4 regions of the Afifella aestuarii genome follow, and region 4 is predicted to be linked to each of the others. Evidence: predicted binding sites of a transcription regulator. Region 4 holds the regulator's gene; each other region holds the start of a gene.
What was found. The regulator LexA, encoded in region 4, represses DNA repair genes until DNA is damaged. The targets are predictions, from matches to a motif close to TGTTCNNNNTGTGTTCNG.

Region 1: the regulator LexA is predicted to act here: its motif matches at 2,624-2,641, upstream of recA (recombinase RecA).
Region 2: the regulator LexA is predicted to act here: its motif matches at 2,854-2,871, upstream of EO094_RS00585 (YifB family Mg chelatase-like AAA ATPase).
Region 3: the regulator LexA is predicted to act here: its motif matches at 4,261-4,278, upstream of EO094_RS09925 (ImuA family protein).

The regions. Positions count from the first base shown of each region.
Region 1 is NZ_SAUF01000001.1:1,679,253-1,686,530, reverse strand. It holds gene alaS (alanine--tRNA ligase) at 1-964, opposite strand, end outside; gene recA (recombinase RecA) at 1,484-2,572, opposite strand; gene EO094_RS07870 (carbonic anhydrase) at 2,699-3,352, opposite strand; gene cckA (cell cycle histidine kinase CckA) at 3,474-5,996, opposite strand; gene EO094_RS18690 (hypothetical protein) at 6,198-6,404, opposite strand; gene EO094_RS07860 (hypothetical protein) at 6,801-7,278, shown strand, end outside.
Region 2 is NZ_SAUF01000001.1:140,124-147,401, reverse strand. It holds gene rsmI (16S rRNA (cytidine(1402)-2'-O)-methyltransferase) at 1-400, shown strand, start outside; gene EO094_RS00600 (YraN family protein) at 418-783, shown strand; gene gshB (glutathione synthase) at 874-1,821, shown strand; gene EO094_RS00590 (YrbL family protein) at 1,893-2,588, opposite strand; gene EO094_RS00585 (YifB family Mg chelatase-like AAA ATPase) at 2,923-4,455, shown strand; gene EO094_RS00580 (ABC transporter ATP-binding protein) at 4,612-5,727, opposite strand; gene irrA (iron response transcriptional regulator IrrA) at 5,897-6,328, opposite strand; gene fabA (3-hydroxyacyl-[acyl-carrier-protein] dehydratase FabA) at 6,525-7,052, shown strand; gene fabB (beta-ketoacyl-ACP synthase I) at 7,089-7,278, shown strand, end outside.
Region 3 is NZ_SAUF01000002.1:312,109-319,386, forward strand. It holds gene EO094_RS09915 (error-prone DNA polymerase) at 1-1,892, opposite strand, end outside; gene EO094_RS09920 (Y-family DNA polymerase) at 1,889-3,454, opposite strand; gene EO094_RS09925 (ImuA family protein) at 3,375-4,247, opposite strand; gene EO094_RS09930 (putative bifunctional diguanylate cyclase/phosphodiesterase) at 4,564-6,351, shown strand; gene EO094_RS09935 (autotransporter domain-containing protein) at 6,431-7,278, opposite strand, start outside.
Region 4 is NZ_SAUF01000005.1:484,774-492,051, forward strand. It holds gene gltX (glutamate--tRNA ligase) at 1-280, opposite strand, end outside; gene EO094_RS16390 (ComEC/Rec2 family competence protein) at 417-2,582, shown strand; gene lexA (transcriptional repressor LexA) at 2,611-3,324, opposite strand; gene EO094_RS16400 (molybdopterin molybdotransferase MoeA) at 3,426-4,631, opposite strand; gene moaC (cyclic pyranopterin monophosphate synthase MoaC) at 4,628-5,110, opposite strand; gene trpC (indole-3-glycerol phosphate synthase TrpC) at 5,107-5,919, opposite strand; gene trpD (anthranilate phosphoribosyltransferase) at 5,916-6,956, opposite strand; gene EO094_RS16420 (anthranilate synthase component II) at 6,953-7,278, opposite strand, start outside.

The DNA of each region.
Region 1 (7,278 bases), on a different contig from region 4:
CCGGCTCCTCGGCGCCGAGAAGATGCGCGTGCCGCATCGCCCGCCGCATGATGCGACGCAGCACGTAGCCCCGCCCATCGTTCGACGGCAGCACACCGTCGGCGATCAAAAAGCTCGTCGCCCGCAGATGATCGGCGATCACGCGGTGGCTCGCACGGTTCTCCAACGTCGCCTTGGCGCGCGTCGCACCTTCCACGGCCTCGATCAGATGCCGGAAAAGGTCGATATCGTAATTGTCGTGCACGCCCTGCAGAACGGCCGCGATCCGCTCGAGCCCCATGCCCGTATCGATCGACGGTCGCGGCAGGTCGTGGCGCTCTCCGCCCGCCACCTGTTCGAACTGCATGAAGACGAGGTTCCAGATTTCGATGAAGCGGTCGCCATCCTCGTCGGGCGAGCCCGGAGGCCCTCCGGGGATCTCGGCACCGTGATCGTAGAAAATCTCCGAACAGGGGCCGCAGGGTCCCGTCTCGCCCATCTGCCAGAAATTGTCCGAGGTCGCGATACGGATGACCTTTTCTTCAGGCAGACCCGCAATCTTGCGCCACAGCGAAAACGCCTCTTCGTCGTCGGCATAGACGGTGACGAGAAGCCGCTTCGGGTCGAGCCCGAATTCCTTGGTGACGAGGTTCCAGGCAAGCTCGATCGCGCGCTCCTTGAAATAATCCCCGAAGGAGAAATTCCCGAGCATCTCGAAAAAGGTGTGATGACGCGCCGTATACCCGACATTGTCGAGATCGTTGTGCTTGCCGCCCGCCCGCACGCATTTCTGCGAGGTGACTGCGCGCTGATACGGAGCCTTCGCCCGCCCCGTGAAAAAGTCCTTGAACGGGACCATGCCCGCATTGGTGAACATCAAGGTCGGGTCGTTGCGGGGCACGAGCGGGCCGGAAGCGACGATCTCGTGGTCGTGCTTGGAAAAATAGTCGAGGAACGCAGAGCGGATCTCGTTGACGCCGATCATCTGGCGAAACACCTGTGGTTGGACCTCATGGCCACCGAACATCTACGGCCGGCACCGAAGTAATGGAATTTCCGGGCTGTCGTCGGATCACCACTGTCATCGGATCACCGAAAGCCCGCAGGCGGTGGTTTTAGCGACGGGCCGGAGAACTGTCCACATGGCTCGACCCGGCGCCAAACGACACCGCAACACCGCAAGCTGTGCAACTCACGCGTCAGTCCGACAAGACGCCGCAAATGCCCGCTCTCGTCCGGTGAGAAGCCGACCAGCCGCAAACATCGGCGTCCATCGGCCGCGCCCGATCTCCGGTGACACTCCGAACGGCCCGGCCCTGCCGACCTCACCAGAAAAGCCCCACAGGCGAAAAGAAAAAGACCGAAGATGCAATAGCCCAAAAACCAGAAAGCCCGCCAGAAGCGGGCTTTCCCTATGAAGACATCTTGATGCAGAGATTCCGCTCACTCACCCCGCCAGCTCGCAGATGCCGGCGAAACCAAGAGGGCGAACGGCAGGCAAAACTCAGGCCTTGGCCGCCTTGCCGCCCTCATCCTCCTGGCGCGGACCATCCAGAAGCTCGTCTGCAATGAGACCGGCGTTCTCACGGATCGCCTTCTCAATGGCGTTGGCGACATCCTCGTTTTCACGCAGGAAGTTCTTCGCGTTTTCCCGTCCCTGACCGAGACGCTGGCTGTCGTAGGAGAACCAGGAACCGGACTTTTCGACGATACCGGCCTTCACGCCGAGATCGAGAAGCTCACCCGTATGGGAAATGCCTTCGCCATACATGATGTCGAACTCAACCTCCCGGAATGGCGGCGCGAGCTTGTTCTTCACCACCTTGACCCGGGTCTGGTTGCCAACGACCTCGTCGCGGTCCTTGATGGCACCGATCCGGCGAATATCGAGGCGGACGGAGGAATAGAACTTCAAGGCATTGCCACCCGTCGTCGTTTCCGGGCTGCCGAACATGACGCCGATCTTCATGCGGATCTGATTGATGAAGATGACCATCGTATGCGAGCGCGAAATCGAGGCCGTCAGCTTTCTGAGCGCCTGGCTCATCAGCCGCGCCTGCATGCCGGGCAACGAATCGCCCATCTCGCCTTCAAGCTCGGCGCGCGGCGTAAGGGCCGCGACCGAATCGACGACAAGCACGTCAATGGCGCCCGACCGCACCAGCGTATCGGCAATTTCGAGTGCCTGCTCGCCGGCATCCGGCTGCGAAATCAGGAGATCATCGAGTTTGACGCCGAGTTTGCGCGCATAAATCGGGTCGAGCGCGTGCTCGGCATCGATAAAGCCGCAGATACCGCCCTTCTTCTGCGCCTGCGCCACGGTGTGCAGCGCCAGCGTCGTCTTACCCGAGGATTCCGGCCCGTAGATCTCGACCACACGCCCGCGCGGCAGACCGCCGACACCGAGCGCGATATCAAGTCCGAGCGAACCGGTCGGGATCGTCGCAACCTCGACGACCTGCCCCTCCTGGCCGAGCCGCATGATCGACCCCTTGCCGAAGGAGCGCTCGATCTGGCTGAGAGCAGCGTCCAGAGCCTTGGTTCGATCCATGGATTCTTTGCCTCCTTCGACTACGCGCAACGGATTCGCCATCGGACTATCCTCTAAAGTTCAGCGGATGACCACCCGCTCCTCAGAGAATTTCGTACTCTATTTGTTCTATAGCGTCAACACCGCCCGATCCCCTCTCGGCGGGCCAAAAGAGGCGCGCCGGAAAGCCTACTTTCCCGGCGCTGCGGCACCTACGGGCTCGAAGACGTCGCTGTCTGGACGCCGCACCATCAAAAGGCCGGTCGCCACCGCGAAATAGGCCGCATGGAGTTGGAGCGAGCCCTCTTCCACGCGCCTTTTCACGAACGGAAACGTCATCAAATTGTCGAGTGTCTTCACCGCCGATACCTGCTCGAGCCGCTGCAGGTAGTCGTCGAGCGGCGCCGCATCGCGCGGGCCGAGCTCTTCGGCGGCAGGTGCGATCAAAGACATCCACTTGCCGATGAAGTCGCCGGGGGAAAGCGGTCCCACCTCATCGTCGGCGAAAGCCCGGATGCCGCCGCATCTGGCATGTCCGAGAACGACGATGTGCTTCACCTTCAAAGCCTCGACGGCGAATTCGATCGCCGAGGAAACACCGTGCTGCGAAGCCGACGGAGAGTAAGGCGGCACGAGATTGGCCACATTGCGGACCACAAAAAGTTCGCCGGGCCGGGCATCGAAGATGACTTCCGGCGAAACCCGCGAATCGCAGCAGCCGATGACCATGATCTCCGGGCTCTGCCCGACCTCTGCGAGCTCGGCATATTGATGCTGCTCGATGGGCAGCCGGCCATCGCGGAACGATTGATAGCCCTGAAGGAGACGCTCGGGAAAACGCATGTGACACACCTCTCGGCCGGCGGATTCGCCGAAAACATATGAACAGGCAAGGGAGAACGTCAGCTCAGCCTATCCGCCCCCCATCCAATCGAACGACCTCCGCCCGGCACCTTTCCGACCGCTAAGGCTGCAGGACACGCTTCACCGTGATCGCCAGATCCTTGAGCGAGAACGGCTTCGGCAGGAAGTGGAAGTCCTCGTTCTCGGGCAGATGCCGTGCGAAAGCGTCCTCGGCATATCCGGAGACGAAGATGATCTTCAAGTTGGGATTGGTCTTGCGCAACTCTTTCAGAAGCGTCGGCCCGTCCATCTCCGGCATGACGACGTCGGACACGACGAGATCGATGGCACCGTCCATGTCCTTCATGATGCGAAGCGCTTCCGGTCCCGACGCGGCCTCGTGCACCTCGTAGCCGCGCGCGGCGAGCGCGCGAGAGGCGAAGGCGCGCACCGCCTCTTCGTCTTCGACGAGAAGGATCGTGGCGCTGCCGGTGAGATCGGTCGGCTCGGACTTGGGCGAGGCCACCTCCTCCTCCGCTTCCCGCTCCGCCACATAGCGCGGGAGAAGCAGCGAGAAGGTCGTGCCTTTTCCAAGCTCGCTGTCGACGAAGATGAAGCCGTCCGTCTGCTTGATGATGCCGTAGACCGTGGAAAGGCCGAGGCCGGTTCCCTTGCCGATCTCCTTCGTCGAAAAGAACGGTTCGAAGATCTTTTCCATCACCTCCGGCGTCATGCCGGTGCCGGTGTCGGTGATCTCGATCAGCACATAATCGGCGGGCCGGAATCCGTCCTGGCGGAAGCGATGGCTCTCGGCCTCCTCCAGATTGCTGGCGCGGATCGTAAGCATGCCGCCGTTCGGCATGGCGTCGCGCGCATTGACGGCGAGATTGACCACCACCTGTTCCAGCTGGTTGAGGTCCGCCTTGACGGGCCACAGCCCGCTCTTGTGATCCGTCTTGAGCTCGACGGTCTCCCCGAGGAGGCGATCCAGCAGCACGGTGAGATCCGACAACACTTCTTCGAGGCGAATGACGCGCGGCTGCAGCGTCTGCCGGCGGGAGAACGCCAAGAGCTGCCGCACCAGACCCGCGGCACGATTGGCGTTCTGCTTGATATTCATAATGTCTTCGAACGCCGGATCGGATGGCCGGTGGTTCGATAGTAAGAGGTCGGAAAAGCCGATGATGGCGGTCAGCACATTGTTGAAGTCATGCGCGATGCCACCGGCGAGCTGTCCGACCGCCTGCATCTTCTGGCTCTGCGCGAACTGCGCCTCGAGCGCCCTCTGCTCGGTCGTCTCAAGCGCATAAACGATCGCCGCGTCCTCGCCGGGCTCGCCTTCGACGATCGGGCTGACGAAGAAGCGCGCGCTTCTTTCCTCGTCGCTCTCAAACTGCGCGTCGACCGGAGAAATATCGCTCTGCCCGTTGATCGCCGCATGCAGGGCGGCCTTGAGCGCAGGGCGGTCGGCGGCCTTCACCACGCTCGTCAGCTCGATGCGGGCGGGTCCGCTCTTGCGGAAGAGTTTCAGGAACCGCGCATTCGAAAGATTGATCGCCCCGCTATGGTCGACGGAGGCGATCGCCATCGGCGTGTTGTTGAAGAAGCGCGTGAACCGCCGTTCTGCCGCAAGCCCGGCATCCCCGTCGGCAAGCCCAACTTCCAAAACAAGCGTGCGAGAGGCGCCCACTGTGCCATCGGCCGAAACCGGCACGCGGTGCAGCAGACGCACGGGTTTGCGTGTCCCGTTCGCCCGCACGAGATCGATTTCGAGCCGCTCCGTCGCGGTTTCGCCGCGCTGACCCGAAGCCTCCAGAACCGACAGGCTCTCGGCCGTGACGAAATCGCCGATCTCTGCCGCCCCCGGCTCGAAATCCGCAAGATCGATGCCGAGCCACTCCGCCAAGGTGGCATTGACATATCGGATGCGGCCGTCCGGCTGCATGGAGAAGAAACCTGCAGGAGCGTGATCGAGATAATCGATCGCGTTCTGCAGTTCCTGAAAAATGTTCTCTTGATGCTCCCGCTCGCGCGTGATGTCGGAGATGAGCCACAAAGCGAGCTCAGGGCGCCCAGCAATCGGGTTCACCTTGACCCGGTACCAGCGCGCCGAACCGGACTGACCGCCGATCCCACCCGGCATGCGGATCTCTTCCATCGCCCGACGGCCTTTTTCGGCGGCTCCGGAAAGGCGATAGATCGCCTCCGAAGCATCGGGGCTTTCCGCGAAAAGCCGCTCGATGGAGCGCAAATCGTCGCTCTCCTCACCATAGAGGCGATAATAGGCACGGTTGGCCTTGATGGCGCCCGCAGCGCTGTCGGCGATCAGGGCACCCTCGCCGATCGCCTCGAAGAGCTGTTCGGGAAGACCCGGCACGCGCGTGTCGGCGACCCGGGAGCGCACGAAGCGGATGAGGCCCCCGGCCGCCATGAATAGGCACATGACGCCAACGGTTGAAAGAATACCGAGGCACACGAGCACAACGGTATCGGTCCATTCCGGCGGGACGAAGAGGTAAGAGCCTGCCACGACGAGAAGTCCGAGCGACAAGAGGAAAATACGAATCATGCTGTCGCGCCGCTCTCCGGCTTCTGCAGCCTCGGTGCTCTGCCTGTCTGCCATGGGATCGCTGGTTACGGCCATTAAGTGAGATTAGCCGATTCGGCGAACCACGCCGCAGGCCTTTGCGTGACTTGTGACAGCCTTGACGAGAGCTCGCAACTGACTCGCAAGGCACAGCTTCGTTTGAAAAGCCTTAATATCCGGGCTATCGTGCCATATCGACCGCGTGGGTTGAGTGTAGCGTAAGTCAAGGAGGCGTCCATGCGCGGTTTAACCGATCTTTCAACAGGGGCATTTGCGGGCCCCATTCTCCTCGCCATAGCCGTCCTTCTCGTCATCCTGGGACTTGTCGTCTGGATCACCCGGCGCGGCATCGTTCCGGGGCGCGGCGCCGGTGCGCAGCGGGTTTCCCGGCTGCAGGTCATGGAAACCCATGCCATCGACCAGAAGCGCCGCCTGCTGCTGATCCGGCGCGATCAGGTCGAACATCTCGTGATGATTGGCGGCCCGGCGGACATCGTCGTCGAATCGCAGATCGTGCGCGGCCGGCCGACGGCTCAGCCGACACCCCGACGGCCAGGCGGCCCTTCGGTTGCTCCGCAGATGCCAGACTACCAAGCGCCGCATCGCGCGCCCGCACCGAACAGTGGCGAGTATCCCCCCACATCGAGTGCACCGCAGCCGATGGGACAGACCCCTGTTTCCCCGGCCGAACCCCGCGCCCCCTCGCCCGCCCTCCGACGAGCCTCAGGAGATGGGCCCGGATATGGCCCCGGGCACGGTGTTGCGCAGGCAGCACCGCTTGCGCCGAACCTTTCGAGGCCACGCCCAGAGGCGGCGGAGGTTTTGGAATCTGAGGCGGAACCGGTTCGCACGAGGCGCGCAGTGCCTGAGGCCTATCGCTTCGGAATGGACGAGGACGACAGCCCGGCTCCCTCCTCGGCAGAGCTTTCAAGCAGGACCGCGGACGCCAGGACAGAGCCGCGTCATGACGCGTCCGACGCGAACGACCGCGAGCTAAGGAATCCGCCGGCGCAAAGCCTGTCGGCAGACGCCGCGAAAGAGGAAAACAAGGCCGCACACGAGACGCCCTTCGGGGACATGCCGCCAGCCCTCAGAGCGCGGATGCTGTCGGGTCTCTTCAGTCCCGCCCCGAAACCGGGACAGCAGGTGCCGGACGAGACGCCGGCCAGTCAGGCGCTCTCCAACACCCTTCCTTTTGCAAAGCGGCCCGCTCCTCAGCAGGACAAAGGGCCCGCCAGCAGAGCACCTGTGCCTCAGGAAGCGGCCGACCCGAAACCGGAGCTGGTCGCCGCGCCTCAGGAAACTGCTGCGATCGAAAAAGCGACCGTCAGCTTCTTCC
Region 2 (7,278 bases), on a different contig from region 4:
CGCGCTTCGGCGGCTCGCCGATCTTCCCTTCGCCCTCGTTCTTCTGGAAGCGCCGCATCGGCTCCAGGCTTTCGCCCGCGACGCAAACGAGATCCTCGGAGATCGGCCCGTCTGTCTGTGCCGGGAGATGACGAAGCTGCACGAGACGTTCCTGCGCGGTTCGCTCGCCGATCTTGCCGACGCGGCGGGCGAACAGGACAAAGGCGAGATTGTCGTGGTGATCGGGCCCCCAGCCCCCAGGGAGGCGGGTGAAGGCTTCGATGAGGCCGATCTCGACCGCATGCTCGCCGAGCGTCTCGGCACGATGGGGGTCAAGGATGCCGCCCGCGAGGTTGCGGAGGAAACCGGCTTGCCGCGGCGCACGCTCTATCAGCGTGCGCTGTCGCTCGGCAAGGAGTGAGAGACGGGGGGCACTGGATGAGCAAGAAGCGGCGCCGGGCCTACCGACAGGGCCATATGGCCGAGATGGCGGCGGCGCTCTTCCTCATGATGAAGGGGTATAGGATCCTCGCACGCCGCTACCGGACGCCACTTGGCGAGATCGATCTCATTGCTCGTCGCGGCCGCACCGTCGCCTTCGTCGAGGTGAAGCTTCGTGGTGAGAGAGAGGCGGCAGACTGGGCGCTCACCCCACGCAGCGAAAGGCGCATCGGTGCCGCCGCAAGCGTTTGGACCTCGCGGCATCCCGCCGCCATGGAGTTCACGCAGCGCTTCGATCTCGTTCTCGTTTCCCCTTTTCGTTTACCCCGGCATCTTGCGGACGCCTTTCGCCCTCCCAATTGATTGCCTCCGGCCACTCGATTGCATCGGGCCGCTTGATTGCATCGGGAATGAAGCGCGGCTAACCCAGAAGCCAGAAGAACGGAGAGACCAATGGCCCTTTCAGTCGCAGTGCAGATGGATCCGATCGCTCAGATCGATATTCGCGGCGATACGACCTTCGCGCTGATGCTGGAGGCGCAAAAGCGCGGCCACAGCCTCTTCTATTACGAGCCGCGGCACCTCTCGATGGAGGGCGGCCGCGTCTTTGCCCGCATGCGGGCGGTGAGCGTTGCCGACGAGGTCGGCCGTCATTACGCGCTCGATGAGGCGGAACAGCAGCTCGGGCTCGAAGATTTCGATGTCGTCCTGATGCGCCAGGATCCGCCATTCGACATGGCCTATATCTCGGCGACGCATCTCTTGGAGCGGGTTCATCCGAAGACCCTCGTCGTCAACGATCCGGCCCATGTGCGCAACGCGCCGGAAAAACTCTTCGTCACCGAATTTTCCGATCTGATGCCGGAGACGCTGATCTCCCGCGACATCGCAGCGATCCGCGCCTTCCGCGAAAAGCACCGCGACATCATCCTGAAGCCGCTCTACGGCAATGGTGGTGCCGCGGTTTTCCGTATCAGCGAGGGGGACGAAAACCTGTCCTCGCTGATCGAACTTTTCGAAACGACCTTCCGCGAGCCCTTCGTCGTGCAGCGCTATCTGCCTGAGATTCGCAAGGGCGACAAACGCATCATCATTGTCGACGGCGAGCCCGCCGGTGCGATCAACCGGATCCCGGCGGTGGGTGATGCGCGCTCCAACATGCATGTCGGCGGTAAGGCCGTTGCCGCCGAACTCACCGATCGCGACCGGGAAATCTGTGCCCGCATCGGCCCGGAACTCAAGGCGCGCGGCTTCATCCTCGTCGGCATCGACGTGATCGGCGACGTGATGACGGAGATCAACGTCACCTCGCCCACAGGCATCCGCGAGCTGCAGCGTTTTTCGGATATCGATGCGGCTGCGATGGTGTGGGACGCGATCGAACAGCGCTGCAAGGGCTGACGGGCAACTGCCAGCGAAGGCCTTGCCGCGCCAAGATCTGCCCGGGCGAAGATTGGCCCGGGCGAGCTCAGTCAGTCGAGAAGCGAGACGGCCGACGGCATCACCTCGCCGGCGACGAAGCCGTGAATGCGGGCGACGAAATCGTCGACCTTGCGCAACACCTTGCGTTCTTGCGAGGCGTCGGTGCGCAGAAAGAAGGGGTAATAATTGGTCGTGCCGAAATCGTCGATGAGGACGAGCCGGCGGATTTGGCCGTCGACGTCTTCCTGGACGAGAACATTGCACAACATGATTTTTCGCGTCGGCACGCGATACGTGACGAGATGGTCGCAAAACGTCTCAACGGCCGCCTGACATTCCGAGGAATAGCCGTGGATCGTCAGATAGCTTTCGAGCGTGCGTGAGATCTCGCCATCTCCGTCGCGAATGAGCTCCACCGAGAGCCCCATCCCGAGGCTTGTACGCAGGAAGCCGAACTGCCGCGCCACATGCGCGAAGGCTGCCTCGCCGCGGACCTGACCGAGGCGGCGCAGAATGTGCTCGTCCTGACGGTTGTCGTCGAAGCGCACGAGCGGTCGCAGACGCTTCCACGCGGCCTTTGACCGGCGCTGGTCGGCGAGCGTGTAATCCGGTCGCCGCACCTTGATCCCGCGGTCTTTTCTGGAGGGATCGACAAAGCAGAGCCGCCGCCCGCCGCGCGCAAACGGGATTGCCCGGCTGAGATCGACGGTGCCCGCCACGGACCGCCGGTCCGCTTGCGCATGCATCGTTTCCGGTCCGGCGACAAATGCCCAAACCGGCGCAAAAAACGCCCTTAGGCGCGCCGAAGCGCGCCTCTTTTCAATCGAATCGCAGACCATGTGCCCCGGCCGCCTGTTCGCATGCGCAGCGTCGATCCGCCGCGAATGTCATGTGTTTTTCATAAAGTCCCCAGAGATGGGCGTGACAAGGGCGGGCGGGTTGGAAACGCAAAAAAGTGACTGATGCGTTTCATATTGTTTCTCTTGCGCAACAGGTGCGCCTCTCGGATCGTGTTCCTTTTTCGTTCTTGTCATCTTCCGAAAGCTGAGTCATTCTGCAATCAGAACGGGGGTGGTGGCGATGGTTTCTCGTGTTACGACAGTGGCTTTTCGCGGGGTCGAGGCGATCCCCGTCGATGTCCAGGTGCTGATCGCGCCGGGGCGCACGCTCTTCAACATTGTCGGCCTGCCCGACAAGGCGGTGGCGGAAAGCCGGGAACGTGTGCAGGCGGCGATTCATGCGTCGGGTCTCGCGCTTCCGGCCAAGCGCATCACCGTCAATCTCGCCCCGGCAGACCTTCCGAAAGAAGGCAGCCATTATGATCTGCCGATTGCGCTCGCCCTGATGGCGGCAATGGGCGCCATTCCAGCCGATGCCGTCAGCGATCACGTGGTTCTTGGGGAACTCGGCCTCGACGGTCGCATCGAAGCGGTGGCGGGTGTGCTGCCGGCCGCCATCAGCGCCAATGCGCTGAAGAAGGGGCTCATCTGCCCCGCCGCCTGCGGAGGGGAGGCTGCGTGGGCCGGCGAAGAACTCGCCATTCTGGCGCCGAAGAGCCTGATTGCGCTCGCCAATCACATCGCCGGCAGTCAGGTCCTGTCCCAGCCCAAGCCCGCACTTCGCGCCGCGAGCGAGGCCCTTCCCGATCTCTCAGAGATCCGCGGTCAGGAGAGCGCCAAACGGGCGTTGGAGATTGCCGCAGCCGGTGGCCACAACATGCTGATGATCGGCCCTCCGGGGGCCGGCAAATCGATGCTGGCGAGCCGGCTGCCTTCGATCCTGCCGCCGCTTGCGCCGCGCGAACTCCTCGACGTGTCGATGATCTCGTCGATCGCTGGGACGCTCGCCGGCGGGCGGCTGTCGAGCCAGCGACCCTATCGGGCACCGCACCATTCGGCCTCCATGGCGGCGATGGTCGGCGGCGGCATCAATGCGCGTCCGGGCGAGGTCTCACTTGCCCATCACGGCGTGCTCTTCCTCGATGAATTGCCGGAATTCACCCCGGCCGTCCTCGATTCGCTGCGCCAGCCACTGGAGACCGGCGAAGCCGTCATCGCGCGCGCCAATCACCGGGTCACCTACCCGGCCGAATTTCAGTTGATTGCGGCGATGAACCCGTGTCGCTGCGGCATGGCGGGCGAGCCCGGGCACACCTGCCGGCGCGGCGCCCGTTGCGCCGCCGACTATCAGGCCCGGCTCTCCGGGCCTTTGATCGACCGCATCGATCTCAGGATCGAGGTGCCTGCACTCTCTGCCATCGATCTGATCGGACCCGCCGAGGCGGAGCCGAGTGCGGCCGTGCGCGAGCGTGTGGCGACGGCTCGTGCGATGCAGGCGGAGCGCTATATGTCCCGCGGCCTGCCGGGCCTGCGCATCAATGCGCGTGCCGGCAGTCGCGTGGTGGAAGATGTCGCAGCTCCAGACGAGGCCGGTGCCCGTCTCATTCGCGATGCCGCGGAAGCGATGGGCTTATCGGCGCGCGGCTACCACCGCGTCCTCAAGGTCGCGCGCACACTTGCCGATCTCGACCAGGAGGAAAAGGTGCGCCGCATCCATGTGGCGGAGGCCTTGAGCTACCGCCAGAGCGCGTCTCTGCTTGCCGCGGCCGCATGAGGCGCGCATCCGCGGAAAAGCCGCGGCAACCGAAGGCCGAGTGATGTCGCAAAGGGGCGCTCGAGCCTCTTCCTGCGATCATCCGCAGAAGAGAGCGGCGCCATGCGTCCTCGCCCGAGCGGGATCGCCCGTGTGGTTCGTCCGCAAAACGGCCGGTCAAGCGGCTTTCTGCAGTCCTTCGTATCGAAGGGCCCGGCCGTTTGCGTCGAAGAGCTGCAAATCTTCGGCATGGGCAGCAAGACGCACGCTTTTGCCGCGCTCGACCGCCACTTCGCCTGCAAGCTTCGCCACCACGGGATCGTCTTGGCGGCCGATATCGACGTAGACGAGCGTGACCTCGCCCAGAAGCTCCACCAGCGTCACCTCGCCTTCGATCAGCGGGTCGTCGCCGGCTTCCGCGAGGCGGAGGCTTTCCGGGCGGACACCGAGATGGCCGGGGCCTTGTGAAATGGCGATCCCCTCGGGGCGTGGGAGAGTGAAGTCTCTGCCGCCTTCAGGCGCGACCTGCAGCCCATCCTGCGTGGTGCTGAAGGTGGCAGCTAGAATGTTCATCGCGGGCGAGCCGATGAACTTCGCCACGAACAAATTGTCTGGCCGGTGGTAGAGCTCCAACGGCGTGCCGACCTGCTCGACCCGGCCTTTGTTCAACACGACGATGCGGTCGGCGAGCGTCATCGCCTCTACCTGGTCGTGGGTCACGTAGATCATAGTCGTGTCGGGCATCTTCTCGTGCAAACGGGCGATCTCGATGCGCGTCTGCACGCGCAGCGCCGCATCGAGGTTCGACAAGGGCTCGTCGAAGAGAAAGACCGCCGGGTCCCGGGTGATCGCGCGCCCGATCGCCACGCGCTGGCGCTGGCCCCCGGAAAGCTCCTTCGGCAGCCGGTCGAGATAGGGCTCGATTTGGAGAATGCGCGCCGCCTCGCGAACCCGCTTGTCCACCGCATCGCGCCCGGCCCCTTTGTCGAGGCGGAGCCCGAAGGCCATGTTGTCGTACACGCTCATATGCGGATAGAGCGCGTAGGATTGGAAGACCATGGCGACGCCGCGCTCCTTCGGAGTGCGGTCGTTGACGGTCTCCCCGCCGATCTCGAGCGTGCCGCGCGTGATGTCTTCAAGCCCGGCGATCACGCGCAAAAGTGTGGATTTGCCGCAACCGGATGGGCCGACGAAAACGACGAATTCCCCATCCTTGATGTCGAGGTTGATGCCTTCGAGCACTTTGACCTTGCCGAAGGCCTTATCGACGTCGCTCAGCCTGACATTGGCCATCGAAGCTCCTCCCATTTGACGACCGATCGCCGTTCAGCGAAGGCGCCGCCGGCCCTTCGCTTCAAGCAATTGTCGGGGAAACGCCCGATGGGGAGAGAGGCTGCAACTCCGTCCGGCGCAAAGCTCTCTTAGGCCGCTACGATTGAGGAACTGCCACCTGGCTTTCGTCTCAGGCGTCTGTCCGGCGGCGCACCCGCACCACGACTTCGACGGCGGTGATTTCCATGCCTTCTGGGGGCTCGGGAACCTGCGTCAGGCTCACCGGACCATCGATATCGATGAGGGAATTGTCCCCCTCGACGAAGAAATGGTGGTGGTCGGAGACGTTCGTGTCGAAATAGGTCCGCGCCCCATCGACTGCGACTTCTCGCAGCAGCCCGGCTTCGGTGAACTGATGCAGGGTGTTGTAGATCGTCGCAAGCGAGACCGGTACCCGCATCAGTTGCGCTTCCTCGTGCAGAAGCTCTGCGGAAATATGCCGATCACCCTTCTTGAACAGCAAGCCGGCCAGGGCCACACGCTGTCTCGTCGGCCGCAAACCGGCACGACGCAGCCAACGGGTCAGCTGCTCAGGCGAATTGTGGTTGTGTATAGCCGTCATCTCAGCTCGCTCTCGGCAGTCAAAGAGTTTATAGGACGCTGCCTTTAGCCCTATATGCGAATTTGTATCGTTCTGACAACTCTGACGCTGTGTCGCTGTTGCCGCGCGGCTCGGTTTCGCTACGCGGCGCGGTATGTTAGGTAGCGGGTTGTCGTTAAGGAACCCAAATGACCCGCCTCACAGAAAGACCAATGCAATGAATGAGCGGCGCAGCCATTTCGAGTATGAGGACCTTCTTGCCTGCGGGCGGGGAGAGCTTTTCGGGGAGGGCAATGCGCAATTGCCGCTGCCGCCGATGCTGATGTTCGACCGTATTTCGGAGATTGCTGACGAAGGTGGCGAATATGGCAAGGGGCGGATCCGTGCCGAGATGGAGGTCCGTCCCGACCTCTGGTTCTTTCCCTGCCATTTCCATGGCGATCCGGTGATGCCAGGCTGCCTGGGTCTCGATGCCCTGTGGCAGCTTCTCGGCTTCTTCCTCGGCTGGCTCGGTGCCCCGGGCAAGGGCCGCGCGCTCTCCGTCGGAGAAGTGAAATTCTCCGGTATGGTTCTTCCGACCGTCAAACGACTGGAGTACGGAATAGAGCTGAAGCGCATCCTGCGCTCTAAACTCACGCTCGGCATCGCCGATGGCTGGCTGAAGGCCGACGGAGAAGTCATTTACCGCGCAAAAGATCTGAAGGTCGGGCTGTTTACAGCGAATCAGGCTGTCGCCACCGCGTAAGGCGCGCCAGGACCGGACTATCAAAGGGAGAAGGTGATGCGACGGGTCGTCGTCACCGGTATGGGGATCGTATCCTCGATCGGCAACAATACGCAGGAGGTTCTCACCAGCCTGCGGGAAGCGCGCTCGGGGATCGTGTTCGCGCCGTCTTATGCCGAGCATGGCCTGCGCAGTCAGGTGCACGGCGCGCCGACGCTCGATGCCAGCACGGTCGTGGACCGACGCG
Region 3 (7,278 bases), on a different contig from region 4:
GGATAAGACGGCGTCTCCTTGCCCTCGCGGCGGCGGAGATAGGGATGCACCATCTCGCCCTGGATCGGGCCCGGACGGACGATGGCGATCTGGATGGTGAGGTCGTAGAGATTGTTCGCCTTGAGGCGCGGCGACATCGCCATCTGGGCACGGCTTTCGATCTGAAAGACGCCCATCGTGTCGGCATGGCCGATCATCTCATAGACTTCCGGCCGCTCCGCCGGGACGGTGGCGATGTCGAGATCGCGCCCGCAATAATCCTTCAGAAGATCGAAGGCGCGGCGCAGGCAGCCGAGCATGCCGAGCCCCAGAACATCGACCTTCATGAAGCCTAGAATGTCGATGTCGTCCTTGTCCCATTCGACGATCTGACGGTCGGCCATCGCGGCGGGCTCGATCGGAACGAGCGTGTCGAGCCGGTCTTCGGTCAGGACGAAGCCGCCCGGATGCTGCGACAGATGCCGGGGAAAGCCGATCAGCGCCTTGGCGAGTTTCAAGGTGAGCTGGAGCCGGTAATCGCTGCCATTGAGATTGAGATCGGCGACATGGCGCTCTTCGACGCCTTCCTTGCTCCAGCCCCAGATCTGCGAGGAAAGGGCGGCGGTCACGTCCTCGGTGAGGCCGAGCGCCTTGCCGACCTCGCGCACCGCGCCCTTGGAACGGTAGCGGATGACGGTGGCGCAAAGCGCGGAGCGGTGCCGCCCATAGGTTTCGTAGATCCACTGGATCACCTCCTCGCGCCGCTCATGCTCGAAATCGACGTCGATATCGGGCGGCTCGCCGCGGTCGCGCGACACGAAGCGCTCAAACAGAAGGTCGTTGCGCTCCGGATCGATGGAGGTGATGCCGAGCGCGAAGCAGACGGCGGAATTGGCGGCACTGCCGCGCCCCTGGCAGAGGATGCCCTTGGAGCGGGCGAAGCGCACGATGGAATGGACGGTGAGAAAATAAGGCGCGTAGTTGAGCTCCGCGACGAGAGCGAGTTCATGGGTGATCTGAGCCGTGACTTTTTCCGGCACGCCGTCCGGAAAGCGCCATTGCGCCCCCTCCCAGGTGAGTTTGGCGAGCGCCTCCTGCGGCGTGAGCCCGGGGATCGAGACCTCCGCCGGATACTGGTATTTGAGCTCGTCGAGCGAGAAGCGGCAGGCGGCGGCGATTTCCAGGCTTCTTGCGAGTGCCTGCGGGTAGGCGGAGAAAAGCCGCGCCATCTCTTCCGGCGGCTTCAGATGGCGTTCCGCGAAGGGCTCGCGGCGAAAGCCGAGTTCGTCGATGGTGACGCCTTCGCGGATCGAGGTGACGACATCCTGCAGGATGCGCCGCTCCGGCGCGTGATAGAGGACGTCGTTGGTGGCGACCGGTGCCACTCTGGCCCGCTCCGCCATGGCGACGAGCGCGGCAAGACGCGCCGCATCGTTCGGCCGGCGGCGCAAGGTGAGGGCGAGCGAGGCATCGGCGCCGAAAGTCTCTTTGAGCCAGGCAAGACGGGCGGCGAGTTCCGCATCCGCCATATCCGGAATGAGCGTCGCCATCTGGCCTTCGCCGAAGGCCGCCACTTCCTCCGCCGTGACCACGCAGCCGCCCTTGCCGGCGCGTTTCTTGCCGAGGCTGAGGAGCTGGCAGAGCCGCGCATAGGCCGCCCGGTCGCGCGGATAGAGAAGGAGAGGCATGCCGCAGGCGAGATCGAGCCGACAGCCGACGATGAGGCGCACGCCCGTCGTCTTCGCGGCCTGGTGGGCGCGCACCAGGCCGGCGAGCGAGCCGCGATCGGTGAGCGCGAGTGCCGGCAGGCCGAGACGCGCCGCCTTGGCGAACAATTCCTCCGGATGCGAGGCGCCGCGCAGGAAGGAGAAGTTCGAGGTTGCCTGCAATTCGGCGTAAGGGGCGGCGCTCATGCGAAGAAACCGTGCAGATACCAGCGCTGTGGGCGGTTGCCCGCTTCCTCGCGGAACAGCCAGAAGCGCTGGCCGGCCTCGTCCTCGACCTGGAAATAATCGCGCGCGAGTGCGATTTCGCCGGGCGCGCGCCACCATTCGCCGAAAATCCGCTCCGGCCCGTCGGCGCGGCAGATGCGGTGGCGGCGCCCCTGCCAGATGAAGAGGGCCGGCGGATAATCGGGCAGAAGCGCGATGACTTCGACGGGCATCGGATCGGCCAGAAGCCGCGCCGGTCGCGGCCAGTCGCGCAGCCAATTTTCCGGCCGCGGCGTCTCCGTCCTGGGTTTCGGGGCAAGGGCCGCGACCCGGCGCACCGAGCGCTCCGGCCAGTCGCTTTCGACGGGCGCCGTGCGGTAGATGCGGCCCGCGCCGAGCCGGTTGGCGAGCCGGTCGACGAGGGTGGAGAGATCGGGCTCCTGCGGCCGGCCGTAAAGCTCCGAGGCGATCTGCTCGGGCAGGAGCGGGCGCGTGAGAGGGGCGGCGAGAAGGACTTTCTCCACGCCGAGCCCGCAATCGAGGCCGGCAAGTTTTTCGCAGACGAGCCGCGCCATATGCTCTGGCGCGCGGCTGGGCTTTGCCATGCGCACCGAGACGATACCGGTGCTGCGATCGAGCCGGGTGACGTGAAGGTCGAGCCGCCGGGCTCCGTGCTGGCGTGCCTCCAGGACGGCGGTGAGATCCACGCAGAGACGCTCCACCGCCTGGGCGAGCCCCTCCGCCGTGATGACCGGCTCCACGAAGGAGAGTTTTGCTGAGACGAGCTCGGACGGGATGAGGGGGACGAGCGGCTCGCGCGACAGGCCGAGCGCCTGATCGAGGCGCAGGAACACGTCATGGCCGAAGCGGCGGGTGATCGGTGCACGCTTGACTCCGATGAGGTCGCCGATCCGCTCGAAGCCGAGCCGGCGCAAAGCCTGCGTCGTCTCCGGCGAAAGGCGCAGGGCTTCCACCGGCAAGGGAGCGAGTGCGCCTTTGAGGTTCTGCGTTTCGGCGATGCGGGTGCAGTCGGGCGCGGCAAAGCGGGCGAGCGCATGTGCGGCGCCGATGCTTCCGGCAAGCGCCAGCCTTGCCGTCAGACCCCGGCGGGCAAGACGGGCGGCGAGATCGGCGAGGAGATTGTCCTCGCCTTCGTCCAGATTGCGGCTCTGCCCTCCTGTCCTGGCCGCAAAAAGATGCGTGCAGCCAGTGACATCGAGAAGGAGCCCGTCCGGCGGGGACGGCATCACGACGGGGCTGTAGCGGGCAAGACACCAGGCGGCGAGTTTCGCAAGGCCATGAGCGTCGGCCCTGGGTGCGTAGTCGCGCAAGGTCAGACCCGGCAGGAGCAGCTGCGCCTGCGTCGCCGCCATGCCGGGTTTCAACCCATGCGCCAGGGCGGTCGCATCGACGGCGGCGACAAGGCGCTGGGCGCCGATGCGCGTCGTCAAGGCGAGCGGCGCCTCAGGCGGCAGATCGGTCGAGGTGAGGCGCATCCGCTCCGTCGCGAAGAAGGGCAGATACACCGAGACGACCCGTGCCATCGCAGGCCTCCGTGATGAAGCTCGCCGGATCGGCGCCCCGGCAGCGCATGAGATCGACACGCCAGCGCCCGCGCCCGATGCCGGCGACAGGATGGGCGGCAGAAGACGATGACATCAGCGGCAGCGAGGGGGCGGAGCGGATCCGCCAGCGTGTTGCAGCGGCCGTCGGCTCCGCCCCCGTCTGGCGATGCGGCCGCAGAAGTGTGAAGGCCGTCACGCCCTCGCTTTCGGCGGCAAGCTGCAGGCGCCTGGACGCGGTGAGACCGAGCCGCGCCACCTCGCCGACGACGGCGGCGAGCCCCGGATGGTGCAGCCCCTCTTCCATGGCGGCGAGCACGTCGCGCTCGTGCCAGGTTTCGGCATAGATCACCCGGTCCGGATCGAGACCGGCGGCTGCAAGACTCGGGGTAAAAAGATCGCGGGCCTTGAGGCACCACAGAACGGGGCCGGAGAGACGGGCGAGGAGGCCGGCGAGAAACAAGGTGGCGGCGGCGATGTCTTCCGCGCCGCCGTTCCCGCCGATCTTTTCGATTCCGGCGGCTCCGGTTTTTTGTGTTCCCTCAGTAGCCTGGCGGTCGATCGGGGTGGCGGACCCGCCCCAGATCTCGTGCAGGGCGCCAAGCCGCAATCCCCCCTCCGGCAGATGCGCATCAATGGCCTCCGCCTCGAAGGCGAGCGCCGGCGCATCCGGGCGGGCCCCGGCCTCCAGCGCGCCGACTTCGCGGCGCAGCTCTTTGAGAACGGCTGCGCGCCAGCCCGCGCCGGGCTCTTTGTCGTGTTGTGCTCCGACCATAGCGATGGGATCATGTTCCTATTTTGTTCTTATGGATTCCCGAGATGGCGAAGAGAGTCAAGACGCGTCTGCGATGATGAGGTGAGGGGGAGGGGGAAGGAGACGAGATGGAAGAATGCTCATCGTGCCAGGCGCTCTGGAAAGCTTCGCAAAAGCTCAGATGACAAGAATGTGAAGCTGGCTATGAACTATTCCAAGCGTCGGACGTTCTTGGAGGCGAAGATACAGAAAAGGCGCGGGCCGACTGCTAAACGATTTTCAACTTATTGAAATATTAAGTCTCTGATCAATCACAAGGCGGAAATGAAGCGTACATATGGCTGCCGACGAAAAAGAAGAAGCGCGTCTGCGCGCGCTCCGCGAGCTCAATCTTTTGGATACGGCGCCGAGCGAAAACTTCGACCGCATCACCCGTCTTGCTGCGCAATTTTTCGAGACGCCGATTTCGGCGGTTTCTCTCACAGACGTCGATCGGCAATGGTTCAAGTCGGGGGTCGGCTGTGGCCCCCAAATTCCGCGCGAGCATGCCCCTTGCGCTGAGGTGACGCGCTCGGGCGACGTGCTCGTCGTCTCCGATCTCGCCGAGGATCCGCGCTTCAACAAGGGCGTGCTCGTCGAAAACGGGGTGCGCTTTTACGCCGGCGCGCCGCTCGTCACCAAAGAGGGCTTTACGCTCGGCTCCATGTGCGTCCTCGACACGGTTCCCCGTGAGATTGGGAAGGACGACGAGAAGGCGCTGCGCGACCTTGCCGCCATGGTCATGACCCAGATCGAGCTGCAGCATGCCATCGGCCGCATCGATCCGGTAAGCGGCCTGCCCAACCGCCAGCAATTCACGGAAAATCTGGAGGATTTGGCGCGCGATTTTGCTGGCGAGCGGCGGCTGGCGATCCTTCTCGATCTTGCGCCGCCGAACCAGATCGTCCAGGCGCTGCGGGTTCTGGGGCCGACCTATCTCGACGATTTGATGCGCCTGTCAGTCGAGGGCGTGCGCAATCTGAAGGTCGAGGGCCATACGGTCTATCATGTGGGCGGAGCCCAGCTTCTCGCCGTGATCGGCGATGCGGACGAAGAAAGGGTCGAGGTCGAACTCGTCAAGCGGCTCAACATGCTCGCCGATTTCAGTCGTGGCAGGGGAGCGGCGAGCCTGAGCCACATGGCCTGCGGCATCGCCCCTTTCATCCTCGGCGAGGTCAAGGCCGGTGACGTTCTGCGCGCCGCGCATCACGCCGCGCAAGACGCCCGTGAAAGCGACCGGGTCGTCGGTATTTATTCGGCGGCGACCGACGAAGAGCACAAACGCCGCTATGCCCTGATCGCCGCCTTGCGCGAGCTTCTGGAGAGGGGCGGTGACGGAGAGCTGTCCCTCGTCTACCAGCCGCGCATCGATTTGAAGACCGGCCGGTGTTATGGCGCCGAAGCTCTGTTGCGCTGGGATCACCCCGAATACGGGTCCGTGTCCCCGGCCGAATTCATTCCGCTCGCCGAACAGACGGATCTCATGCGTCCGCTCACGTCGTGGGTGAAGCTCCGGGCCATTGCCCAGCTGCGCGCCTGGCGCGACGAAGGCTACGATCTGCGCGTTTCCATCAACGTCTCAGCCGCCAATCTGGAGGAGGAGGAGTTCGGTCTCCGTCTCGCCAGCGTGCTTGCCGAGAACGGCGTCTCGCCGTCGTGCCTGGAGATCGAGTTCACCGAGAGCACCTTCATCTCCAACCGCCGCCGCGTGGTGAAGAACCTGACCGACATCCGCGAGCTCGGCGTCGTCTGCGCCATCGACGATTTCGGCACCGGCTATTCGACCTTCTCCTATCTGCATGATTTCCCGGCCGACATTATTAAGATCGACCAGACATTCATCCGCAAGCTGGAGCCGGGAAGCCGGGGGTCCATTCTGGTGCAGAGCCTCATTCATATGGCCGGTGCGCTTGGCTACCGGGTGGTGGCGGAAGGCGTGGAGACGCAGGATGTCGCCGATTTTCTGATCGAGGCGGGCTGCCATGAAGGCCAGGGCTATCTGTTTTCCCGGCCCCTGCCTCCGGAGGCTTTCGCCGATTGGCTCAAAAGCCATGCGGCGGAGCGGCTGGAGGGATATGCCGCCTGAGGGCTGCGCCGATGCCTCTGGCGCCCTGGCCGGTTCCCTCAGGACGTTCGGCAAGAACGTTCGGCGGAAACGCCCCTCTCTAAAACCGCATCGAAAAACTGCCGTTGAAATCGTGGCGGTGGCCTTCGGCGGCGAACTCGCCGTCGTAGGAGAAGGACAGCATCGCCATTTCAGCGATCGCGACGGAGAGCGAGGCGCCGAGAAGCGCCGTGTCGGCGGCAACCGGCGTGGCTTGCGTCGCAAAGCCCGGACCGCCGGCCACGAAGCGCAGGTTCGCGGCGGGTGCGAGGTCGCCCTCCGCATGGCGCCAGCCGGCATGTCCGGCGACAACGGCAAGCCGGCCGCCGGGAAGCGTGAAGAGGCTCGAGGCGCGCAGGCCGAGCGTGGAGAAGAGGAGGTTCTGGCTTTCCAGATCTCCGGCAAGCCCTGCCACGTCTCCCGTCTCCGAAATCTCGTCGCCATCGACATGCTGGAAGGCGAGGCCGGCAAAGGGCTCGATGGCAAGAGCGGCGAGCGAGGTCTCGTAGCTCACCTCGCCGAAGATCTGGCCTGTCCGGTTCCAGTCATCGGCGCGCTCGCGTTCGGCGAATTCGCCGATGACGACGTCGCGCGTCGTCTCGATATGGTTGAACGTATAGGCGGCTCCGCCCGTCAGGCCGAAAGCGCCGATGTTGCGGCCGCCGTAAAGGGCCGCGCCATAGCTGTCGACGACGGCGTTCGCGCCATCGCGTCCGTTAAGGGAGGCGCGCCCGAGGACGACGGCGCTGCCGAGACGCCAGGCCGAGCCGACCATATTGTCGAGCCCGGCGATGAGCCCGCCTTCCTTGACCGAGTAGCCTGACCTGCCGGTTTCAGCCGAGAAAGTCCCCCAGCTGCCATAGGCCTTCGCCCAAACGTTGCGGTGTGCGCCGCGGGGTTCGCGGCCGG
Region 4 (7,278 bases):
TCTCAACGAGCTGCCAGGCCACCTCGGCATGGCGGTCCATGCGGGCGAATTGTGAGATCGGTTCACCGTCCCAATCGAGGCCGAGCCAAGAGAGCCCGTCCAGGATGGCCGCAATGGCAGCATCGGTCGAGCGCTGGCGATCGGTGTCCTCGATCCTGAGCAGCATTTTACCGCCGCGGCCCCGCGCATAGAGCCAGTTGAAGAGCGCCGTGCGTGCGCCGCCAATGTGCAAAAAGCCGGTTGGCGAGGGAGCAAAGCGGGTAATCGGATGAGATGACATGGTGGTTTTGGCTGGCAAAAGGGCGGGGCGATTGGTGGATGCCCGGCCCGCGTGTAAGATGGCCTCGGTCTAGCCACAGCGCCGGGTGCTTGCAAGCATGGAACCGAGCGGCGGACAGTCAAGCGCGGCGGATGGGGTGCGGCCTTCGCAGGACGATCGCCGTATCGAACGCTTCGTGCCGCCTGGCCGGCTCAGGCGCTTCCGCTACGGCGTGGCGTCTCACACCGCGCATCTCAGAGCGCAAGCTGCTCGCGATTTCGAGGAGCGGCGCGGCTTTCTCTTTCTGGCAGTCGGCTTTTCTTGTGGCGCGGCCACCTATTTCATTTTGCCGCGCGAGCCTTTGCTTTCCGCGCTTCTGCCCGCAACCTTGACTACGGCGGGTGCCGCATGCCTCGCGTGGTGGCGCGGTGGTGGCGCCTATCCGTTGGTGTTCCTCGCCTGTTTTCTGGCCGGGATGTCCGCAGGCAAGCTTCGCGTTGAAAGCCTTCGCGCGCCGGTGCTCCAACATCCGCTGAGCACTGAAGTGACCGGCCGGGTGGTGGCTGTCGAAACCCGCGCTGAACGAACGCCGCGGGTCGTCCTCGACCATGTGCGCATTGAGCGTCTTTCGGCCGAAGAGACGCCGCACAGGGTCCGGCTCACCTTGCGCACCGATCTGCCGCCGATTGGCGCAAGGGTGAAGGGGGCGGCGCGGCTGGCACCGCTGCCGGGCCCGGCGATCCCTGGGGGCTACGATCCTGCTCGGGCGGCGTTTTTCGATGGGATCGGCGCGTCGGGTTTTGTCTTCGGCATTCTGACGGTCGTCGAACCACCGAGCGGCGTCCATGTGTTCCTGGCGATTGCGGCCATCCGCCGAGCGATCGCAGAGCGGATCACCGACGCGGTGGCAGGCCCGCCCGCCGCAATCGCGGCAGCACTTCTCGTCGGCGATCGTGGCCAGATCGCGGATGCGGACGTCGACGCTCTGCGGATCGCGGGGCTTGCGCATATTCTAGCAATTTCGGGCCTGCATATGATGCTGATCGCCGGCACGGCCTTCTGGCTCGTGCGTGCGGTGCTGGCGTTGTCGGAACATGTGGCGCTCGTTCTCCCGATCCGAAAAATTGCAGCGGCCGTCGCGCTCGCAGTCGGCGCCTTCTATTTGTCGATCTCCGGCGGAAACGTGGCGACGATCCGCGCCTTCGTGATGCTTGCGGTCATGCTTACGGCCGTTTTTCTGGATCGTCCCGCTCTCTCGCTACGCAACCTCGCGATTGCAGCTTTCGTGGTCGTCGCGCTCCAGCCCGAGAGTGTGCTCGAACCGGGGTTCCAGATGTCCTTTCTGGCCGTCGCCGCCTTGGTGGCAGCCTGGGAAGCCTGGCGCGACCGTCCGCGCCAGGATCTTGCTGAACCTGCCCGCGGGCTCTGGCGGCTTCTCCGCAGGCCTGCCGTGGCGATCGGTGCCGTCGGCTTGACCACGCTCGTCGCCGGTCTCGCCACATCGCCGTTCGCGGCTTTCCATTTCGGACGGCTCGCGTCCTACTCGCTCCTCGGCAATCTCATTGCGATGCCGCTCGTCTCGCTCATCGTGATGCCGGCGGGGCTCATCAGCCTGATTGCGATGCCGTTCGGTCTGGAAACCGTGCCGTTGACCGTCATGGCCTGGGGCATCGATCTCGTCCTCGCTTCGGCGCATTTCGTAGCGTCATTGTCGGGCGCCACCGTTATCGTCCCGCCGTTTCCCGCGATCGCGCTCATTCTGATGTGCGGCGGGCTTCTGTGGCTCAGCCTCTGGCGCTCGCAGCTGCGCCTCTACGGCGTCGCACCACTCTTGCTGGGGGCGCTGCTTGCATGGCTTCTCGGCGCCAGGCCCGACCTTCTGGTGGATGAGGCGGGGAGGGCGGTTGCTGCCCGTGACGTCGCCGGACACCTCCAAATCGTCGGTGCACGGCAAGGCTCCTTCCTTGACGATGTCTGGCGGGAGGGCGAGCCGGAGGCGGAAGCCGCGGGAACTTCAGGCTTTCGTTGCGACGCCGAAGCCTGCGTTCTGAAGATGCCCGAAGGACTGACCCTCTCGCGCGTCACCGATCCGGTGGCCTTTTCGGAAGATTGTCGTCGCGTCGAGATTATCGTCACGCAGCTGCGCGCGCCAAGAGATTGCGCGGCACGCATCGTCATCGACCGCACCGCGCTCGCCACCCATGGAGCGCACGCTCTCTTTATGGAAATCAACCCCCCGGACGGTGTGGCTCCGCACCTTGACCTTCGCACATCGCGCCCATCCATCCGGCGACCGTGGCAGGGGTCGCCGGCCCTCAGATGACGTCGAGGCCAGAAAGGCTGAGAAGCGCTCAGTAGCGGCGCAAAAGCCCTACGAGGCGACCCTGGATGCGGACCCTGTCCGGACCGAAGATGCGGGTCTCGTAGGCGGGGTTGGCAGCCTCAAGCGCGATCGATGCGCCTTTGCGGCGCAGCCGCTTCAAGGTCGCCTCTTCGTCGTCGATCAGCGCCACCACCACATCTCCGCTGTCGGCACTGTCCTGACGACGGATGACTACGGTGTCCCCGTCGAGAATGCCGGCCTCGATCATGGAATCGCCGCGCACCTCGAGCGCGAAATGCTCGCCCTTCGAAAGGAGGTCCGGCGGCACGACGATGGAATGGCTCTGATTCTGAATGGCGGAGATCGGAACGCCGGCCGCAATCCGCCCCATGACCGGGACGCTCGCGCCTCGCTCACTCTCTTCGATGGCTTCTTCTTCAGCGGGTTGGGGCGCCTTGCCGAGCCGGCCTTCGATCACGCTCGGCGTGAAGCCACGCTGCTGCGGTCGCCCGAAACTCGGATTGACCGCATCGGGGAGGCGCAGAACTTCAAGCGCGCGTGCCCGATTCGGCAGCCGCTTGATGAAGCCACGCTCTTCCAGGGCGGTGATGAGGCGATGAATTCCGGATTTCGACTTCAGATCGAGCGCGTCCTTCATCTCGTCGAACGAGGGCGGGACGCCCGATTCCTTCAGTCTTTCGTTGATGAAGAGCAGAAGCTCGAGCTGCTTCTTTGTCAGCATTGCCGTCCCCTCGCGATGCGAGTCGCGTCTCGTGTACAAATCACGAACGCACACTACCTGTTCATGGCGTGTTCCACAAGTCTTGGGGGCCCTGCGGGAGGTTACGAGAGGGCTTGCGCGAGATCGATGACGGCAACCACATCGCCCGCCCGGGCCGCCGGAGCAAAGGGAGGGCGAATGATGAGGGCGTCCGAACGGGCAAGCGTCGCAAGAAGAGACGAATCCTGCTCGTCAGCGACCGTGACGGCTGTCCGCCCCTGCCACTCAACGAAGCGCGCCCGTAGATATTGCTGGCGGTTGCCGACCTCAGGCAACGCTGCTGCGAGCGGCAACAGGCGCGTTGGCTCGCCGCCTTCGGCGCCCTGCATCGCCCCGATAAGAGGCTTCAGAAAGACGAGTGCGCAAATGAGGGCGGAGACGGGGTTTCCGGGCAGGCCGAGCACCCGGGTGCGCCCGAGCGTACCAAACATGACCGGTTTGCCCGGCCGCATGGCGACGCGCCAGAAATCGACCTTGAGACCTTGTTCGGAGAGCGCCGGTTGGACGAGATCGTGGTCACCGACCGAGGCGCCGCCGATCACCACAAGGATATCGGCGTCCGCCGCGCCTGCTGCAGCATCGGCAATCGCCTGTTTGTCGTCGACGGCGACACCAAGATCCCGTGCGAGACCGCCACAGGCGGAAACCATCGAGGCAATCGCCACGCCGTTCGAAGAGACGATCTGATCTGGGCCCGGCTCTTCTCCGGGTTCGACGAGTTCATCGCCGGTCGAAAGGATGGCCACGATTGGCCTCTGGCGTACCGGAACGATTGCATGGTTCATCGCTGCGGCAAGCGCCGTTTCGCGGGTTCCGATCCGGCGTCCGGCATGAAGAAGCGTCTCGCCCTCCCGGAAGTCGAAGGCCGCGGCGCGTATGTGCCGGCCTGCCGCCACCGGCTCCAGAACCTCGATGCGGTCGCCGTCGGCGCCGGCGTTTTCCTGAATGAGGATGGCATCGGCCCCGTCGGGGACAGGCGCTCCGGTGAAGATGCGAACCGTCTCCCCCATGCCGAGAGTTCCGGCAAAATGGGAGCCCGCGCGTGCTTCGCCGATCTGGCGCAGCCATGCGCCTGAGGGCGTATCCTCAGCGCGTACGGCATAGCCATCCATCGCAGACGCACGGAACGGCGGTTGGTTACGTCTCGCTGCAAGATCGCGCGCAAGCACCCGGCCGCGTGCTTCCGTCAGGGGGACACTCTCTTCCCCGAGACGCGTGACGCCTTTGAGCATGCGGGCAACGGCATCCGCGACGGAAATCAGGCTCATCGGTCGGAACGCCAATCGCCGGAAGCGCCGCCGCTCTTCTCCTCCAGGCGAATGTCGCCAATCGTCATGGCTCGATCGACGGCCTTCGCCATGTCGTAGATGGTGAGACAGGCGACGGAAACCGCTGTGAGCGCTTCCATTTCAACCCCCGTCCTGGCATCCACGCGTGCCATCGCACGCACCAGAAGCCCGGGAAGCTCCTCCTCGGGCAGAATATCGACGGCGATCTTCGACAAAGCCAGAGGGTGACAGAGCGGGATGAGATCGGAAGTGCGCTTGGCCGCCATCACGCCGGCAATACGCGCCGTCGCGATGACGTCGCCCTTCTTCATGTCGCCCTCGCGAATGAGGCGCAATGTCTCCGGCGCCATGCGAACGCTTCCGCTCGCGACGGCGATGCGCGTCGTCACCGCCTTGTCTCCGACATCGACCATTTCCGCGCGCCCATCGTCGGAAAGATGGGTGAGGTGATCTTTCATTCGGCGGCCTGCGAAGCCGGCGAGGCGAGGAGCCGGCGGGTTGCCTCGGCCACGTCGTCGGAGCGCATCAAGCTTTCGCCGACGAGGAAGGCGTGGATGCGGCAGGCTTTCAGGCGAGCGATATCCGCAGGCGAAAAAATACCGCTTTCTCCGACGATTAGCCGATCTTCCGGAATCAGTTTCGCAAGCCGTTCGGAGGTCGCCAGGTCGGTGTGAAAACTGCGCAGATCCCGGTTGTTGATCCCGATCATTGGCGAAGCCAGGGTGAGCGCGCGCTCGAGCTCCGGCTCGTTATGGACTTCGATAAGCACATCCATGCCGTATTCGAAGACACTGTCTTCGAGGGCTTTTGCTTCATCGTCGGAGACCGCAGCCATGATGATCAAGATGCAGTCGGCCCCCCAGGCGCGTGCCTCAGCCACCTGATAGGGCGTGAACATGAAGTCCTTGCGCAACGCCGGCAGGGAGACGGCCGCGCGTGCCGAGGTCAGGAATTCTGGCGCCCCCTGGAAGGACGGGGCATCGGTCAGAACGGAAAGACAGGCGGCGCCGCCGTCCTGATAGGCTTGTGCAAGTTCAGGCGGATTGAAATCCGGCCTGATCAATCCCTTCGAGGGACTCGCTTTTTTTATCTCGGCGATAAGGCCGGGCTGGTCCGCCTCTGCCTTGCGACGCAGAGCGGCCAGAAAACCGCGTGGCGCTTCCTGATCGGCGAAGCGGGCTTTGAGCTCCTGAAGCGGGATGGCAGCCTCCGCGGCTTCGATCTCTTGCCGCTTGTAGGCTTCGATTTTCTTGAGGATGTCGTTCACGAGGCTGGCGCCGCTTCGTTGGAGACACGCAGGAGCGCTTCGAGCGCAGCTTTTGCCTTGCCGGAATCGATCGATTCCTCGGCCATGTCGGCGGCTTCCTCGACGAGCTCGGACTTGCCAGCGACGATCAAAGCGGCCGCCGCATTGGCGACGACCACATCGCGGTAAGGACCGAGCTCACCGTCGAGAAGATCGCGCAGGGCGGCCGCGTTTTCCTCTGCCGTGCCGCCTTTCAGATCCTCCGGCAGCGCTTCTTTGACATCGAAATCCTGCGGATGGACCTCGAAGGTGCGAACATGCCCTTCCTTGAGCTCCGCGACATAGGTGCGTCCGGTGGTCGACACCTCGTCGATGCCGCCGGCATCGCCATAGGTGCCGTGCACCACCCATGCCGTTTCCGCGCCGAGATTTTTTAGCGCGTTGGCAATGGGTTCGACCCATTCCTTGGAGTAAACCCCGAGCATGTAGCGCTTCACCTTGGCCGGATTTGCAAGGGGTCCGAGGATGTTGAAGATCGTTCGCGTGCCGATTTCGACACGAGAAGGACCGACGTGGCGCATGGCGGCATGATGGTTTGGCGCGAACATGAAGCCGATGCCGGCCTCGCGGATACAGCGTGCGATCCCTTCGGGCTTGAGATCGACATTGACGCCGAGTGCCGTTAGGCAGTCGGCGGCGCCCGAGCGTGAGGAAAGGGCGCGGTTGCCGTGCTTGGCGACAGGAACGCCGACACCTGCAACGACGAGCGCTGCACCTGTCGAGATGTTGTACGTGCCGGAGGCATCGCCGCCCGTGCCGACGATATCGATGGCGCCTTCGGGAGCCTCGACCGGCGTCATGCGAGAGCGCATCGATGTGACGGCGCCGGCGATCTCCTCGATCGTTTCACCGCGCACTCTGAGGCCCATCAAGACGGCACCGATCTGTGTCGGCGTCGCTTCGCCCGACATCATCACGTCGAAGGCCTGCTGCGCTTCGGCTTCGCTCAGGCTTTCACGATTGGCCAGCTTGGCAATCAGTGGCTTGAGATCGCTCATGAGAGCACCTTGGGGCTGGCGTCTGCCGCGCCCGTCGTCTGACGGAAGCTTGCGGCGAGCTTCAGGAAATTGTCCAGGATGCGATGACCGTGTTCGGAGGCGATGCTCTCGGGGTGAAACTGCACCCCGTAGACCGGATGAGACCGGTGCTGCACGCCCATGATCACGCCATCGGCTGTATGCGCCGTCACCTCGAGGCTCTCCGGCATGCTCTCCGGCAAGATAGTGAGAGAGTGATAGCGGGTCGCCTGGAACGGTCCGTTGATGCCGTGAAAGACGCCCGCGCCCTCATGTTCGATGAGGGACAGCTTGCCATGCATGA